DNA from 4 places in the Simplicispira sp. GW247-4R2A genome. Region 1 is predicted to be linked to each of the others. Evidence: predicted binding sites of a transcription regulator. Region 1 holds the regulator's gene; each other region holds the start of a gene.
What was found. The regulator sigma-54, encoded in region 1, starts transcription at its own class of promoters, with help from an activator protein. The targets are predictions, from matches to a motif close to TGGCANGNAANCTGCTTT.
Positions count from the first base shown of each region.

Region 2: a site for sigma-54 is predicted at 1,683-1,700, ahead of AC07ZH_RS17810 (pilin). Genes of this name have one in related genera too.
Region 3: a site for sigma-54 is predicted at 1,622-1,639, ahead of exaC (acetaldehyde dehydrogenase ExaC). Genes of this name have one in related genera too.
Region 4: a site for sigma-54 is predicted at 2,510-2,527, ahead of AC07ZH_RS17945 (CmpA/NrtA family ABC transporter substrate-binding protein). Genes of this name have one in related genera too.

Region 1 covers NZ_JBWKZM010000001.1:16,142-20,350, forward strand. The annotation lists gene AC07ZH_RS00095 (thiol:disulfide interchange protein DsbA/DsbL) at 1-228, shown strand, start outside; gene lptA (lipopolysaccharide transport periplasmic protein LptA) at 379-1,053, shown strand; gene lptB (LPS export ABC transporter ATP-binding protein) at 1,050-1,820, shown strand; gene AC07ZH_RS00110 (RNA polymerase factor sigma-54) at 1,823-3,388, shown strand; gene AC07ZH_RS00115 (THUMP domain-containing class I SAM-dependent RNA methyltransferase) at 3,531-4,209, shown strand, end outside.
Region 2 covers NZ_JBWKZM010000032.1:30,297-34,505, forward strand. The annotation lists gene tfpZ (TfpX/TfpZ family type IV pilin accessory protein) at 115-936, opposite strand; gene AC07ZH_RS17810 (pilin) at 1,057-1,644, opposite strand; gene AC07ZH_RS17815 (MBL fold metallo-hydrolase) at 1,844-2,635, opposite strand; gene AC07ZH_RS17820 (CHASE2 domain-containing protein) at 2,646-4,209, opposite strand, start outside.
Region 3 covers NZ_JBWKZM010000008.1:66,969-71,177, reverse strand. The annotation lists gene exaC (acetaldehyde dehydrogenase ExaC) at 37-1,560, opposite strand; gene AC07ZH_RS07625 (sigma-54-dependent Fis family transcriptional regulator) at 1,863-3,833, shown strand; gene AC07ZH_RS07620 (DUF6976 family protein) at 3,878-4,209, opposite strand, start outside.
Region 4 covers NZ_JBWKZM010000033.1:3,961-8,169, reverse strand. The annotation lists gene AC07ZH_RS17955 (ABC transporter ATP-binding protein) at 1-155, opposite strand, end outside; gene ntrB (nitrate ABC transporter permease) at 152-1,081, opposite strand; gene AC07ZH_RS17945 (CmpA/NrtA family ABC transporter substrate-binding protein) at 1,099-2,343, opposite strand; gene AC07ZH_RS17940 (flavin reductase family protein) at 2,703-3,245, opposite strand; gene AC07ZH_RS17935 (ANTAR domain-containing response regulator) at 3,434-4,069, opposite strand.

The DNA of each region.
Region 1 (4,209 bases):
GCCTGGATCGCCAAGCAGCCGGGCATGGATTTGGCCAAGTTCAAGGAGATGTACAACTCCTTCACAGTCTCCAATGAGGTCCGCAAGGTGTCCCAATTGCAAGACGCCTACGGCGTTGAGGGTGTTCCCTCCATGGGCGTGGCAGGGCGCTACTACACCGATGGCAGCATGGCCGGCAGCCTGACCGGAATGCTCAAAGTGGTCGAAGCGTTGGTCGCCAAAGGCTGATTTCGCAACCGGGGCTGTCTTCCCTGTAATGCCCGCGGACGCTGCGGGCATTTTTTTGCCCGTGCATGGCACAATGGTTGCAAGATTCGTGCCGCCAAAGGCCAGCAGTGTTCACCCTGCGTTGGCGTGCCCTTTACTGACACTCTTCGCATGTTCTCTCTTTTCTTGCCGTCTCCTTTTTCTCGTGTGCGACCCGTCGAGCTCATCGCATGGGTGCTCGCCGCCATGGGGGTGCTTGCCACGGCGCCGGTGTTCGCCGAGAAGGCCGATCGCAACCAGCCCATGAACATCGAGGCCGACCAGTTGCGGCACGACGAACTGCAACAGACCAGCGTGTTCACCGGCAAGGTGGTCGTGACCAAGGGCAGCATCGTGCTGCGCGGCACGCGGCTGGAGGTGCACCAGGACGCCGACGGCTACCAGTCGGGAACGGTCACCGGTGGTGCTGGTCAGCGCGCGTTTTTCCGCCAGAAGCGCGACACGGCGCCAAGCGCCCTGCAAGAGTTCATCGAGGGGGAGGCGCAAACCATCGAATACAACGGCAAGGCCGATACCGTGCGCTTCGTCCATCAGGCCGAGCTGCGCCGTTACCGGGGGGGTGATTTGAGTGATGAAATTACCGGCGACGTGATCGTCTACAACAACCTGACCGATGTATTTACCGTGGACGGCCGCAACACGGGCAAAAAGCCGGGGGACGGTACAGGGCGCGTACGGGCTGTCCTCGCGCCGCGTGACGCCGCGCCAGCAGCAGCCGCCGCTCCAGCCTCGGACGCCAACCCCCTTCTGCGTCCCAGCAACCGCCTCGGCGGCGACGCGAAGTGACGGCACCAGCGCAGGCCAGCAGTGCGACCAGCCTGCTGGAGGTGCGGCATCTGGCGAAATCCTACGGCGGCCGCAAGGTGGTCAAGGACGTGTCCCTCAGCATGCGCAAGGGCGAGGTCGTCGGACTGCTCGGCCCCAATGGCGCGGGCAAGACCACTTCGTTCTACATGATCGTGGGCCTGGTGCCCTGCGACGCGGGCGACATCTTGATCGACGGGCATTCGGTGGCGCACATGCCGATCCACCGGCGCTCGCGCCTGGGGCTGTCGTACCTGCCCCAGGAAGCCTCCATTTTCCGCAAACTCACGGTGCAGGAGAACGTGCGCGCCGTGCTGGAGCTGCAGCAGAACGAGGAGGGAAAACCGCTCGCCAAGGCGGCCATTGAAGAGCGCCTGACCGAGCTTTTGCAAGAGTTGCGCGTGGAACACCTGCGCGACTCTCCAGCGGTGGCCCTCTCGGGCGGTGAGCGCCGCCGCGTGGAGATTGCACGGGCCCTTGCCACGCAGCCGCGTTTCATTCTGCTGGACGAGCCCTTTGCCGGGATCGACCCCATCGCCGTGATCGAGATCCAGCGCATCATCGGTTTCCTGAAGGCGCGCGGTATCGGTGTCCTGATCACCGATCACAACGTGCGCGAGACGCTGGGCATCTGCGACCACGCCTTCATCATCAGCGAGGGCGAGGTGCTGGCGCAGGGCACGCCGACCGACATCGTGGACAACGCCGAAGTGCGCCGGGTGTACCTGGGCGAGCACTTCCGGATGTAGCCGTGAAACCCGGCCTGTCGCTGCGCGTCTCGCAGCATCTGGCGCTCACGCCGCAGTTGCAGCAATCCATCCGATTGCTGCAGCTCTCGACGCTGGAGCTGGGGCAGGAAGTCGACCAGATGCTCGACGACAACCCGTTTCTGGAACGCGAGAGCGACGAGGCGCCGCGCGAGGAGTTTGGCCTGCTGCAGGCCGACATGCCCGTGCAGGCTGATGATGCGCCCATCGAGAGTGCTACGTATTCGGGAGCTGAAATCCCAAGTGCAGTAAGCGCCGAGAGCCAAAATGATTCGGAATATTCCGGAGCGGATGAGCTGCTGGATTGGTCGGGCGATGGCACGTACGACCTGGCGCCTGACGATGCCGAATGGGGCGGCGACGCCCCCGCGCGCCAGCAGAGCGACCAAGGCGAAGGCGTGGGCGACGCGCTGGACCGCGCGCAGGAGCATGGCTCGCTGACCGACTTCCTGCACCGCCAGGCGCTGTCGCTGCGCCTTTCCGATATTGACCGTGCAGCGCTCTCCTTCCTGATCGAATCCTTGAACGACAACGGCTACCTGGAAGACCCCCTCGAGGAACTGGCCGCCGGTTTGGCCGGGGGCGATGCGGAGGAGGCCGAAGAACTGGTGCACCGCTTCACCGTGGCGCTCTCGCTGCTGCAAAGTCTGGAGCCCACCGGTGTCGGCGCGCGCAATCTGGCGGAATGCCTGCGCCTGCAGCTGCAGGCGCTTCGGCACGAGGAGGCGCAGCACGCCGAGACACTCGCGACCGCGCTTGCCATCTGCCAGCAGCCGCTTGACCTGCTCGCGCGGCGCGACGTGCGGCGCCTGGCCCCCCTGTGTGGCGCCAGCGAAGACGCCGTGCGTGCGGCCATGGCCCTCATTGCCAGCCTTGAACCCCGCCCCGGCCGGCGCTTTGCCAATGTGGAGCGCAATGCCATCGTCCCCGACGTGCTGGTGCGCCGTGTCGGCACAGGAGGCGCGCAGTTTTCCGTGCAGCTCAACCCCGACGTGATGCCGCGCCTGCGCGTGCACGACATTTACGCGGGCGCCCTGCGCGGCCACCGCGGCAGCGACGGCCACCACGCGCTGCAGCAGCGGCTGCAGGAGGCGCGCTGGTTCATCAAGAACATCCAGCAGCGCTTCGACACCATCCTGCGCGTCTCGCGCGCCATCGTCGAACGGCAAAAGAACTTCTTCGTGCATGGTGAACTGGCCATGCGCCCGCTGGTGCTGCGCGACATTGCCGACGAGCTGGGGCTGCACGAATCGACGATCTCGCGTGTCACCACCGCGAAATACATGGCCACGCCCCAGGGCACTTACGAACTCAAGTTTTTCTTTGGCTCGGGTCTGGGGACGGATACGGGCGGCAATGCGTCGAGCACGGCGGTGCGGGCGCTCATCAAGCAGTTCGTCGCCGCTGAGAACCCGGCCAGACCGCTTTCGGACAGCCAGATTGCCGACATGCTCAAGGAGCAGGGCATCGAATGCGCGCGCCGCACCGTGGCCAAATACCGCGAAGCGCTGAAGATCCCCACCACCACGCTGCGCAAGGCGCTGACATGAAACACCCCCTGCGGCGCTGCGCGCCATCCCCCTCTCCTGCGGGAGGGGGACGCCACCCCTGGCCCGGCAAAGCCGGTTCCACGGTGGCACTGGCGTTTGGCTGCTGGTGGCAGCGGTGGTTGCACGACGCAACAGTCATCCTATGAATCAACTTCATCTATTTCTCCCTTGCGCCGCCGGCGTCGAGGGCTTTCTGGCCGACGAGGTGCACCAAATCACTGGCCTCACCGGCAACGATTTGCTTGTGGGCCGTGGCGGCGTACTGCTGCAGGCTTCCTGGCGCGATGCGCTTTTGCTCAACCTGCACAGCCGCCTGGCGCAGCGCGTGCTGGTGCAGTTGGCCCAGGGCCTGTACCGCAACGAGAACGATATTTACGCCCTGGCGTCCGGCATTGCCTGGGAGATCTGGTTCACGCCGCGCCAGAGCTTCAAGGTGGAAGTCACGGCCCAGCACAGCCCGCTGACCAGCCTGAACTTTGCCGCGCTGCGCACCAAGGACGCGGTGGCCGACCGCTTTCGCGCCAAGGCCGGCGTGCGCCCCGACGTGGACACCCAGTGGCCCGACGTGCGCGTGCACCTGCACCTGACCACCGACGAGGCTACGGTCTACATCGACACCTCGGGTGAGCCGCTGTTCAAGCGCGGCTGGCGGAACGTCAAGGAAGGCGGAGCCAAAGGCGACGCCCCGCTCAAGGAGACGCTCGCCGCCGCCATGATCGCCGCCACCGGCTGGAATCCGATGGGCGATGCGCCCCTGCCGCTCTACGACCCGTGCTGCGGCAGCGGCACGGTGGTCATCGAAGCGGCACAAATGGCCTGCA
Region 2 (4,209 bases), on a different contig from region 1:
CACGCGAAGCCGGGCTGCCGCAACCAAAAGGAAAATGCTACCACCTGCCCGCTTCCATCGCCGTGCAAGGCGTATGAAATGCCGAGGACACGCACACGCCGCAGGCGGGCTCAATCAAAAGAAACCATCCACATGGGCATACCCGCGCAGGCGGGCGGTGTGCGGGTCGATCAGCACCACCCAATCCATCGCTCGACGGCTGACCAGCGGCAGCCAGCGCAACGCAGCGCCATCGGTGGTTTCGCCCGGCTTGTGGTTGGCCAATGCGCGCCCTACCGCCGCATCCATCAGCGCCGCCTGGCTGGGGTATTTGCCACGCAGTTCGCTCAGTGGGCGGGCGCGTTGCAGCACCTGGGCGGTGCTGAGCGCATAGTCCTGCCACCAGCTTGGGCGCTGGCTGGGCTCAACGCCCTGCAGCGAGGCATCGATGCTGGCCAGCTTCTCGGCGGAAGTGCTCACAGGGCGAAGCCCCACGGTGCGCGGGCGCGCCAGGCTCCAGGGCTGGGCCCAATCGGGAACAGTCGCGTCTTCGCCCTCGTTCAGGTCGGAATAGGTCACCACGCGAAATCGGTCCACCTCATGCACCAGCGCCACCGGGCGGGCATGTGCCAGCGTATGAATACCGTAGCCAAGCGCCAGCAACTGGATGAGCGCCACTAGTGCCAGATCGCGCCGCAGCTCGGCGCGTGGCTTGGCGGGGTTGAACACCACCAGGGTGAGCGAGGGGCCGCAGACCACATCGACGCCGACAATCAACCAGAACAACTCCGTGCCGCCCACCAGTTCGCGCAGCGGCGAGGGAAACCACAGGCCAAACACCAACGCTGCAACCACGCCCGCCACGGTGGCAGACAACAGCAAATGGATGGCAGCGGCGCGCAGCGCATGGGCACCGCGGGAGTGGAATACGGAAGGGAAAGCAGAAACTTCAGGCACGGCAGCAGCAAAAAATGAAGAGAGAGAGAGAGAGAAAGACGTGGGGTTCCCATCATCAACGAAAACGCCCGCAAAAGCGGGCGTTGTGTTTCTCACCCGGCGCTTAGCTGCGCCTGACGATCAACGGCACTCGGACGGCATATATTTAGCCAGCACCGGAGCAGCATTAACCGTTATATTGGTCAGCCCGCGACCGTTTGCAGATACGTTGGTTGCAGAAGTGCAAGCCCAATCCACAGCACCGACGGAAGTTGCCACAGGCAATGCGCCCTGGACATTCGGAAGGAGGTTAAACGCCTTTCCGTTCAGGCCGGTGGGAATACCATTGCCTGAAGTGGCTGCAATTGCTACCGAGATGGTCCAGTTGGTCGCCGCTGCAGGGAAGGGAGCGCAGTCTGCCGCAGTTGGAGCACCGCCAGCAGCTGCGTTGTATACACAGTAGTTCAGGACATATTTTGATGCCTTTTGCTGATACGGCGTTGCATTGATTGCGGTCGCAGCAGCTGTCAACCCTGTCACACCGTCAGATTGGAACGCTTCGCTCAACACACCTTTGGCAGAAGAGCCGGCGATCACACCTTCAGAAATCTTTGCCCGAACCGTGTAATCCTGATAAGCAGGCAAAGCGATAGCGGCCAAGATACCGATGATCGCCACAACGATCATCAATTCGATCAAGGTAAAACCTTGTTGGAGAGAACGCTTCATGAAAACCCCCTAGGGAAAGTTGCAAATGCACAGGGTATGCAGCAAATCCTGTGCCAGGATTTTTACGGCACGTGAGGTGAGACATTTCAAATTGGCAGTCTCTCAACGTGACACGTTTGCGCACAGATTGCACATTTTTGTCACCTTCAGTCTGCCGCTTTGCCCCGGCCCGTCTTTTGTGGTGCCTTGCGCTGCCCCCCTACACCTCAAACTCCTGCCCCGCCTCCAGCCACCGAATGTCGTGCCTGGCCGGCGCCCCCGCTGCCGCATGCGCGTCAAACCGGCACACTTCTTCATAGATGAGCGCCGTTTCCGACGGCTTGGTGTGGGTGATGCAGATGGGGCAGTTCGCCGCACCCTGGAACTGCGCCAGCTCCTGGGCCAGGGTGTCCGACGACAGATGCCGGCTGCGCTCGGCCAGCAGGTGTTCGCGCCGGCTGAACGCGGTCTCAATCACCAGCATGGCAACAGGCAAGGCATTCACGCGCTGCCAGAACGCCGGGTTGCGCCCGGTGTCGCCGCTGAACACCCACCAGCCGCGCTCGCCCTGCACGGCATAGCCCACGGCCGGCACGGTGTGCAGCGCGGGCAGTACTTCGAGGACAGCATCCGCCACGCTCAACACTTCGCCAGTGGCCAGAGGGACGCAACGCAAAAAGGGTCTGTCGCTGCTGGGGATACGGCTGAAGTCGGGCCAGATGGTGCCGTTGAACACATGGGCGCGCAGGGCGGCAATGGTTTCCGGCAGCGCATGCACCTGCAGCGGGGCGCTGCGCATGGCGGCCACCGAATCGATCATCAGTGGCAGGGCGGCGATGTGGTCCAGATGCGAGTGGGTGAGGAACACATGGTCGATGGCCGCCATTTCGTCCAGCGTCAGGTCGCCCACGCCGGTGCCCGCATCGATCAGGATGTTGCGGTTGACCAGAAACGAGGTGGTGCGGCAGCCTTGCGAGATGGCGCCGGAACAACCAAGCACACGGATTTTCATAGGGCTGCGGCTATTTGGTATCGAAACGGGTCGCCCCGTCCCAGTCGGGCTGGTAGGGTAACACCCGCAGCATGGCCACACGTTCGGCGTACCAGGCCAGCAGCTTGCTCTCAGGATCGGCGCGGCGCAGGGATTCTGCATGGCGATCGCAGGCCGCCCAATCCTGCGCGCGCAAGCTGGCGAGCGCCTCGTTCCATTGCGCCAGCCTGTGCATCTGATCAGGCGCGACCTCCCCCAACCGGCCGAGCGGGTAAAAAATGGCGACGGCGTCTTCCTTGCCCTTGACGCGCACACGGTCGAGCTCCTGCCAGACGAAACCACTCGCCTGCTGGCGGGTTGCCTCGCTCGCCACAATGTCCACGCCGTAGACTTTGCACAAGCCTTCCAGGCGCGAGCCAAGGTTGACGGCGTCGCCAATCACGGTGTAGCTGCGGCGAATGTCCGAGCCCATGTCCCCCACGCACATGGGGCCGGTATTGAGCCCTATGCCGATGCCGATCTCTGGCAGGCCGGTGGCGCGGTGGCGGGCGTTGAGCGATTGGACAGCAGCAACCATGTCCAGCGCCGCCTGCACGGCCAGCGCGGCGTGCTGCTGCGTGGGCACCGGTGCGCCCCAAAAGGCCATGACGCAGTCCCCCATGTACTTGTCGATCGTGCCCAGATGCGCGCGAATGGCCTGCGTGAGACGGCTGAAGATGTCGTTGAGCAAGGCTTGGAGCTGCACGGGCTCCATGCGCTCGGACATGGCGGTAAAGCCGCGCATATCGCAAAACATCACGGTGAGTTCGCGGCTGGCGGCCTGCATGCTGTAGCGCTCGGGCGCGAGCAGCATCTGGTCCACGAGTTCAGGGGGCACGTAAGTGCCAAACAGGTGCGCCAGGTTGCGTTTGGTGCGGCTCTCTGTCAGGTAGCCATGGGCCATGTCGAGTGCGGTGGCCACCACCACCACGGCCAGCGCACTCGCCAATGGCAAGGCCAAGCCGTCGACCAGATACAGCTGTGCATTAAGGCCTACCAAGGCCACCAGTACAGCGGCGGCCAGCAGCAGCGCACGAGCGGCGCTGAGCAAAGGCAGTACCAGCGCCAGCAGCACGCCAGCAACGACGATTTGCAATACGTCAAAGGCGGTGGCGTAGTCGGGCCGATAAATCGCCTTCCCGCTCAGGAACCCCGAGAGCACATTGGCGTGCACTTCCACACCGGGGTACGCGCGCCCGACAGGCGTCGCACGCAGGTCCTGCAGGCCCGGCGCCGTGGAGCCCAGCAGCACAATTTTGCCGCGCAGGCTGCCGGCGGGCAGCCTGCCTTGCAGCACGTCAGCCGCCGAGATATACCGAAAAGATCCACCACTGGGCCCACCCGGCCCGCGGTAGGGCACGAGCGTTGCCAATTCCTCGTCCACCGGGAGGAATTTCCGCCCGCCACTTGCGTGCAGCTCGACGCCGCGCAGCAAGTTGCGCTCGCCCGGCACTGGTTCCGTAGCAAACGCCGGCACCACATTGGCGCCGCCCAGGAAGGTACGGTAGACGGCTAGCGCCAACGATTCGTAGTAAGCACCCTGGTACTCCGCCAGC
Region 3 (4,209 bases), on a different contig from region 1:
CCGCACCCCTTCGCTCATTGGTAGCAGCCGCCGGCCTTAAAAGAAGCCCAGCTTGTTTTCGCTGTAGCTCACGAGCAGGTTCTTGGTCTGCTGGTAGTGGTCGAGCATCATCTTGTGCGTCTCACGCCCAATACCCGATTCCTTGTAACCGCCGAACGCAGCGTGCGCCGGGTAGGCGTGGTAGCAGTTGGTCCACACGCGCCCGGCCTTGATGGCGCGGCCCATGCGGTAGGCCACGTTGCCGTTGCGGCTCCACACGCCGGCACCCAGGCCGTACAGCGTGTCATTGGCAATGGCCAGCGCTTCAGCTTCGTCCTTGAAGGTGGTCACGGCCAGCACGGGACCAAAGATTTCTTCCTGGAAAATGCGCATCTTGTTGTGGCCCTTGAACAGCGTGGGCTGCACGTAGTAGCCGCCTTCCAAGTCCCCGCCCAGATGCGCTTGGCTGCCACCGGCCAGCACCTCGGCACCTTCCTGTTTGCCCAGATCAAGGTACGACAGAATCTTGGTGAGCTGCTCTTTGGAGGCCTGTGCGCCCATCATGCTGTCGGTGTCCAGCGGGTTCATGTGCTTGATGGACGCCACGCGTTTGAGCACACGTTCCATGAACTTGTCGTAGATGGATTCCTGGATCAGTGCGCGCGATGGGCAGGTGCAAACCTCACCCTGGTTAAAGGCAAACAGCACCAGGCCTTCAATCGCCTTGTCGAGGAAGGCATCGTCTTTGTCCATGATGTCGGCAAAGAAGATGTTGGGCGACTTGCCACCCAGCTCCAGCGTGGCGGGAATCAGGTTGTTGGCCGCGGCCTGCGCAATCACGCGGCCCGTGGTGGTGGAACCAGTAAAGGCAATCTTGGCAATGCGCTTGCTGGTGGCCAGCGGCATGCCGGCTTCACGGCCGTAGCCGTTGACGATATTGAGCACGCCAGGGGGAACGATGTCGGCAATCAGCTCGGCCAAAATCAGAATGCTGATGGGGGTGCTCTCTGCGGGCTTGAGCACCACGCAGTTGCCGGCGCCAATGGCAGGGGCCAGTTTCCAGGCTGCCATCAGGATGGGGAAGTTCCACGGAATGATCTGGCCCACCACGCCCAGAGGTTCCTGGATGTGGTACGCCACGGTGTTCTCATCGATGTTGGACAGCGCGCCTTCTTGTGCCCGCACGCAGCCGGCAAAGTAGCGGAAATGGTCCACGGTGAGCGGAATGTCGGCGTTCAGCGTCTCGCGGATCGCCTTGCCGTTGTCCACGGTTTCAGCGTAGGCCAGCAACTCCAGATTTTGCTCAATGCGGTCGGCAATCTTGAGCAGGATGTTGGAGCGCGTGGCGGCGTCGGTCTTGCCCCAGGCGTCGGCGGCGGCGTGGGCGGCGTCGAGCGCCAGTTCGATGTCTTCGGCGGTGGAGCGGGCTACCTGCGTATAGACCTTTCCACTGATAGGCGTCACCACGTCAAAGTATTGGCCTTTCACAGGGGCGACGAACTTGCCACCGATGAAGTTGTTGTACTGGGGTTTGTAGGCGATTTTGGCGCCAGCGGCGCCAGGGGCTGCATAAACGGTCATGTGCTTGTCTCCAGGTGAAAAGTCAATCCAGCGTCCACTTGGACGGCCAGATACCAGACACCATTCACAAACCGTGCCAGGCTGTCCCTGTGCTGCCAATGCATTGAATTTGCAGGACCTTGCAAACTTTCTGAGCAGGATGCCGCCAGTCGCCCGTGGGGCGACGCTCCACAGTGCAACGACTGTCACAGAACGAAACACTTGGCCAGCATAGGGGTAATGCACAGTTGCCTGCGGGTGGCGAGCCGCCCATACTCGCGCCAAAAAGCGGGGCACCCCAGCACCCGCACAGGAGACAACACATGCCATCGATCCCTACTCCCATCGCCTTGCGCCAGGCCAGGCAGCATCTGCTGGAATCGGGCCAGTGCCCAGGTGGCCTGGTCCATGAACGCCTGACGCGTTCGTGGTCGCGCAGCATGGCAGCGGGGTTGGTGCCCACGGGCCGGGTGCTGGCGCCCGAGCCAGCAAGCAGCGGCAGCCTGCGCCAGGCCCTGTCGGCCAGCCATTCGCTCTTGGCGCATTCACGCCCCATCATGGAATATGTGTTTGACCAGGTGCGCCACAGCCAGAGCGTGGTCGTGCTGGCCGACCCCCGCGGCATGCTGGTGCACACGCTGGGCGACCCGCTTTTCGCCGACAAGGCGGCACGCGTGGCGCTGGCCTGCGGGGCGTCCTGGCACGAGGAACACCGCGGCACGAATGCCGTTGGCACAGCCCTGGTCGAGCGCAGCGCCGTGCAGATACACGGCTCCGAGCACTTCCTGGAGCGCAACAGTTTCCTGACCTGCGCGGCTTCGCCCATTCTGTCGGCCACGGGCGATCTGCTGGGTATCCTGGACATTTCTGGCGACCACCGCAGCGGCCAGGCCCATGGGCATACGCTGGGCCTGGTCAGTACGGCCGCCCGCATGATCGAGAACCGCCTGCTGGTGGCCACCTGCCAGCGCAACCTTCGGCTGCACTTGCACACGCAGCCCGAAGGCATTGGCAGCGTCGCGGAAGGCATTGTGGTGGTCTCCGAGGACGGCTGGATCGTGGGCGCCAACCGCGTGGCCCTGACGCAGCTGGGCCTGCAGACCGGGGACATCGGCGCGACGCTGCTCGAACGCGTACTCGATGTGCGGCTCGATGACCTGCTCACCCGCCACCAGCGCCGGTCCTCGCAGACCCACATGCTTCGCTTGCACAGCGGCGCCACGCTGTTTGCCCAGCTGCAGGCGGATGCGGCTACCTGGCCCACGCGCCGCGCGAGCAGTGCGGCGCACCTTCAGCCTGCACAGCCCGCGGGCGATGCACTGGCCCAGATCGATACGGGCGATGCCCGCTGGCGCGCCGCCGCCGACAAGGTGCGCCGCGTGGTGGGCAAGCCTATCGCGGTGTTGATCCAGGGTGAGTGCGGCGTGGGCAAGGAGGTGTTTGCGCGCGCCTTGCATGCCAGCGGTCCGCGGCATGCAGCGCCCTTTGTCGCCATCAACTGCGGTGCCATTCCAGAATCCCTGATCGAGGCCGAGCTGTTTGGCTACGTGGGCGGGGCTTTTACGGGCGCGCGCAAGGAGGGAAGCCTGGGGCGCCTGCGCGAAGCGCATGGCGGCACGCTGTTTCTCGATGAGATTGGCGATATGCCGCTGCCCATGCAGACCCGGCTGCTGCGGGTGCTGCAGGAGCGCAGCGTCACGCCGGTCGGCTCGGGCACGGCGGTGCCGGTGGACTTTGCTCTTGTCTGCGCCACGCATTGCCAGTTGCTGGAGGCTGCAGCGCAGGGGCGTTTCCGGCAAGACCTGTACTACCGCATCAATGGCCTGACGGTGCAGTTGCCGGCGCTGCGCGAGCGCAGCGATTTCGGGGCGCTCGCCCAGCGGTTGCTGCACGACCTGCACCCGGAGCGCGCGCTGCAGTTGGCGCCAGATCTGTATGCACAGCTGGCCGGTTACGCCTGGCCCGGCAATCTGCGCCAGGTCGCGAGTGTGCTGCGCACGGCCTGCGCCATGCTGGGGGACGAGGAGGACACGCTGGACTGGGTGCATATGCCTGATGACCTGATCGCCGCCTTGTCCCTTCCTTTGAAGAATGCAGTCGCTGCACCGTGCCCTACAGACCAAGTGCCGGCCCAGAACGCCACGCTCAACCTGCAGGAGTTGTCGCACGCCGCCATCCAGCAAGCCCTGCAAAGCACGCGCGGCAACGTCACCCAGGCCGCTCGCCAGTTGGGTATCAGCCGGCAGACCATCTACCGCAAGCTCGAAGCCGCCCGTGCGCCGCGCAGTGCCTGAGGGACTTGTTCTGCGTGACCTGCCCCCTTGGCGAGCCGCACTCGTCAGTGCATTTCCAAGGTCATCTGCACCATGGTCTGGTTCAGCAACTGGTAGGCCACTTCGCCAAAAGTCATCGGACCAATCACCTGCCCGGTGTGTTTTCCCTCTAGTTCCCCATAGAGGTAATTGAGAATGCAGTTGCAGGAAAAACTGGCCTCTGGCAGATCGGCGCTGGCCTGCGCGAAGGCTGCCTCATAGTCGACATGGAACGAATCGGCAAGCCGGTACGCAACCTTAGGAAAAACCGGGCCGTAGAAATCTACGGTCGCGTCCTGGGAATTGACCGCCTTGAAGCTCACATTGACGCTGGCGCCGTTGTAGTCGGCCACCAGGG
Region 4 (4,209 bases), on a different contig from region 1:
TGTGCGATCTGCAAGTTGATGTCCTGCAGCGCAGTGAACGGGCCCTTGGCCGTTTTGAAGGTTTGCCCCACCTGCTGGATGTCGAGGTAGCGCGCAGCCGGTGGCGCAGAGCGGGCGGGCAGGGCGGCGGCGGTGGTGTCGCTGGGGGTGGTCATGCGCGTGTCTCCTCAAACGTGAAGGCCGATGCGATGCGCACCAGGGCGAATTCGAGCGCGTAGCCGACCACGCCGATGATGAAGATGGCGATCAGGATGTGGGCCACGTTCAGGTTGTTCCACTCGTCCCACACCCAAAAACCAATGCCCACGCCGCCGGTCAGCATCTCGGCCGCCACGATCACCAGCCAGGCCGTGCTGACCGCCAAGCGCACGCCGGTCAGCATGTACGGCAGCACGGCGGGGAACAGGATGCGCGTGGCGATCTTCCATTCCGACAGGTTCAATACTCGCGCCACGTTCATGTAGTCCTGCGGCACGCGCTGCACGCCGGTGGCGGTGTTGATGACCATGGGCCAGATCGAGCAGATGAAGATGGTCCAGATGGCCGCCGGGTTGGCGCCCTTGAACACCAGCAGGCCAATCGGCAGCCAGGCCAGCGGCGACACCGGCCGCAGCAGGCTGATGAGCGGCCCGAACATGCGCGAGAGGAAGGTAAAACGCCCGATGGCAAAGCCCGCCGGAATCCCCACCGCCGCCGCCAAGCCAAAGCCCACGGCCACGCGTTCGAGCGAGGCCAGCACGTTCCAGCCCACGCCCTGGTCGTTGGGGCCGTTGCGGTAGAACGGGTCGGCAAACAGCTCGCGCGCCTGCTGCCAGGTAGCGGCCGGGCCGGGAATGCTGGCGCCCGTGCCGGCCGACACCAGCGCCCACACGCCCAGAAGCAGCGCAAAGCCGCACAGCGGCGGCAGCACCGCCAGCCAGAAGGCGCGGGACAGCAGCGGGCCGCGTGGGGTGTCTTTAAGGTGTTTTTGGCCTCTAGCGCTTGTGTTGATTGCGCTAGAAGCTATATTTTTGATAGCTCCGGAGTGTGTAGGCGCGCTTGCTGCGGCTTCGGGCGGGGAATGGAAAACGGCGGCGACCATGGGTGGGCTCCTAAGGGTCAGGCGTGAATCTTGAAACTGTCGGCGTACCTGGCGGGGTCTTTGCCGTCCCACACCACGCCGTCGATCAGCGTGCTGCTGCGCAGCTCGCTCTTGGGCAAGGGCGTGCCGCTGGCCGCAGCGGCCTGCTTGTAAAGGTCGATGCGGTTGATGGCGCGCGCCACGCCGGTGTAATCGGGGTGGTCTTTCAGCAGGCCCCAGCGCTTGTGCTGCGTCAGGAACCACATCCCGTCCGACAAATAGGGGAAGTTGACCGCGCCGCCGTCGTAGAACTTCATGTGGTTGGGGTCGTCCCAGGTCTTGCCCAAGCCGTTGTCGTAGCGCCCCAGGATGCGCGGCGCAATCGTGTTCACCGAGGTGTTCACGTACGACTTGGCGGCAATGGTCTGCGCCATGCGCGTCTTGTTGGCGGCGCTCTCGTCGATCCAGCGGCTGGCCTCCAGAATGGCGGCCGTCACCGCGCGGGCGGTGTTGGGGTACTTCTGGGCGAAGTCAAAGGTGGTGCCCAGCACCTTCTCGGGGTGGTCCTTCCACACGTCCTGCGAGGTGGCGGCCGTGATGCCCACGCCGTCGGCGATGGCGCGCGCGTTCCAGGGCTCGCCCACGCTGAAGCCGTCCATGTTGCCCACGCGCATGTTGGCCACCATTTGCGGCGGCGGCACGACGATGCACTTGACGTCCTTGAACGGGTCGATGCCGCCCGACGCCAGCCAGTAGTACAGCCACATGGCGTGCGTGCCGGTCGGGAAGGTCTGCGCAAAGGTGTATTCGCGCGGCTCTTTCTTCATCAGCGCCGCCAGGCCTGCCAGGTGGGTCGCGCCCTTGTCGGCCAGCGCTTTGGAGAGCGTCAGCCCCTGGCCGTTGCGGTTGAGGGTCATCAGCACCGCCATGTCCTTCCTGGGGCCGGCCAGTCCCAGGTGCACGCCGTAGACAAGGCCATACAGCACGTGGGCAAAGTCCAGCTCGCCGTTGACCAGCTTGTCGCGCACCCCGGCCCAGCTCGCCTCCTTGCTGGGGATGATGGTCACGCCGTACTTCTTGTCGAAGCCCAGCACCGAGGCCATCACCACGCTGGCGCAGTCGGTCAGCGGAATGAAGCCAATCTTCACTTCCTTCTTCTCGGGGGCGTCCGAGCCCTGGGCGTGGACCAGCGCGCGCAGCGCTGGGCTGATCCCCACGGCGCCCACGGCGGCGGCCTGCAGCACGGTGCGGCGGGGCAAGCGGGATGTCAGAAGATCGGTCATGGGGTTCCTTTTTGCGTTGGGCCAATAAAAAAGGCGTCCTCACGCTGCGCAGCGCCGCAAGGGGCGGCAGACGCGCAGGGTGGGGACGCCTTTGTCCATTGAACGGTTGCCTCCACCCGCCATTGGGTGGTGCCGCCGTATTGACCCCGAAGGGTCTGTAAGCACTATTGCAAGGCTTGTGCCAGGTGGTGGGCGGAGTGCTTGCTAGGGGAAAAGGACTGCGAGGCGCTTGGTTCCAGAGCGCTGGGGCTGGCCTCTTGCGAACCGGGTGCGTGGGGATGCACCGGAGTTGTGCGCTGCACCATGGGAGCGCGGGAGCGACGAAGATCGGAAATGGCCCGCCTGAACCGCTGGGCCGGCTAAACGCCCGGTGGCAGCTTGGAGGCCATCATCTTCTTTCGGTCGATCCTGTCGCCATCGACGATGAACGTTCCGTCCCCCACGGCGTGAACCGTGCGCTTTTCCGTGCGTCCGGTATCGAGGTAGGCGGCCACCGCCTTCAGCACGACAATGGGGTGCTTCTGGATGAGGTCGACGACCCGGCACTCGATGTTGGCGAGGCATTCCCTGATCAAGGGCGGCCTGACGTGCTTGGCCGGCACGGGCGTGAGCCCCAATTTGGAAAACTTGTCCGTGTCTGCCCCGGAGCATGTCCCGATGCCGACCACCTGGTCCAGGAGGTCAACGGTGGGGATCGCAATCACGCATTCCCGGGTTTTTCGCAACGCCGCGAAAGAGTGGTTCCACTCCCCCGTGGCGATGGCGAACCTCGGAGTGAAATCCAGCACCATGGTCCAGGAAATGGTCATGACGTTGTGCTTCTCCCCATCATGGGTGGTCACGAGGACCACGGGCCCCGATTCCATCAGAGTGAAAGCCTTGCCCAGGTCAAACTGCTTCATGAGAGCCCCTCCGTGCGCGTTCGATATTACCCGTGGAAACCCAAGGCGCCGCTCCGGCGTGTTGGCGCACAGTCCCGGTTGGCAGCAGCGCAGTGCCTGCGGCGCTCACAACCCCCCCTGCTTCAATTCGTCGGGCATGTGAGGGGGACATGCAAAGGCATGGGGCGGCCCCTTGACCACGGTGGTTCTCACCCCAGCAAATCCACCATCTCCAGCATCCGCCGCGCCACCTCGCCCAGCTTCAGCCCCTTTTCCATCGCCGTCTTGCGCAGCTTCTCATAGGCGGCGGGTTCGCTCAGGCCCTGGCGCTGCATGAGCAGGCCTTTGGCGCGGTCGATGGTTTTGCGGTCTTTCAATTCGCTTTTGGCGTCGGCCAGTTCGCTGCGCAGGGCTTGTTCGTGGGCGAAGCGGGCCAGGGCAACGTCGAGGATGGGGCGGATGCGCTGGGGCGCCAGGCCCGCCACGACGTAGGCGCACACGCCCGCGGCCACGGCGTCGCGCACGTGGGTGGTGTCGTCGTCGTTGGTGAACAGCACGATGGGGCGGGGCGCATCGCGCGTGGCCATCACCACATGTTCAAGCGCGTCGCGGGCTTCGCTTTCGGCGTCCACGATGACCAGATCGGGCTGGAGCTGCGCCAGGCGTTCGCTCAGGAAGGTGTCGGCCGGCAGCACGGCGACGAGGTTGAGGTTGTTTTCCAGCAAACCGATGCGCAGCATGCGCGAGCGCTCGGCCAGCCGCAGGGCGTGCCGGTCTCGCGGGTCGGCCACGGCGAGTTCGGGGGCTATCACCACAATGCGCAGCGCTTGTTTGTGTTCGTTCATGGTGGGCAATGCGAAGCAAGAGTCGTGCCACGCGGGGCCGACAAATGCCTTGATCTGCTGGAACAAAGGCACTGGCATGGCAATTTGTTACGGTTGATCACATTTTCTAATACAAGGGCTAACCCCCGCGCACAGCCGCC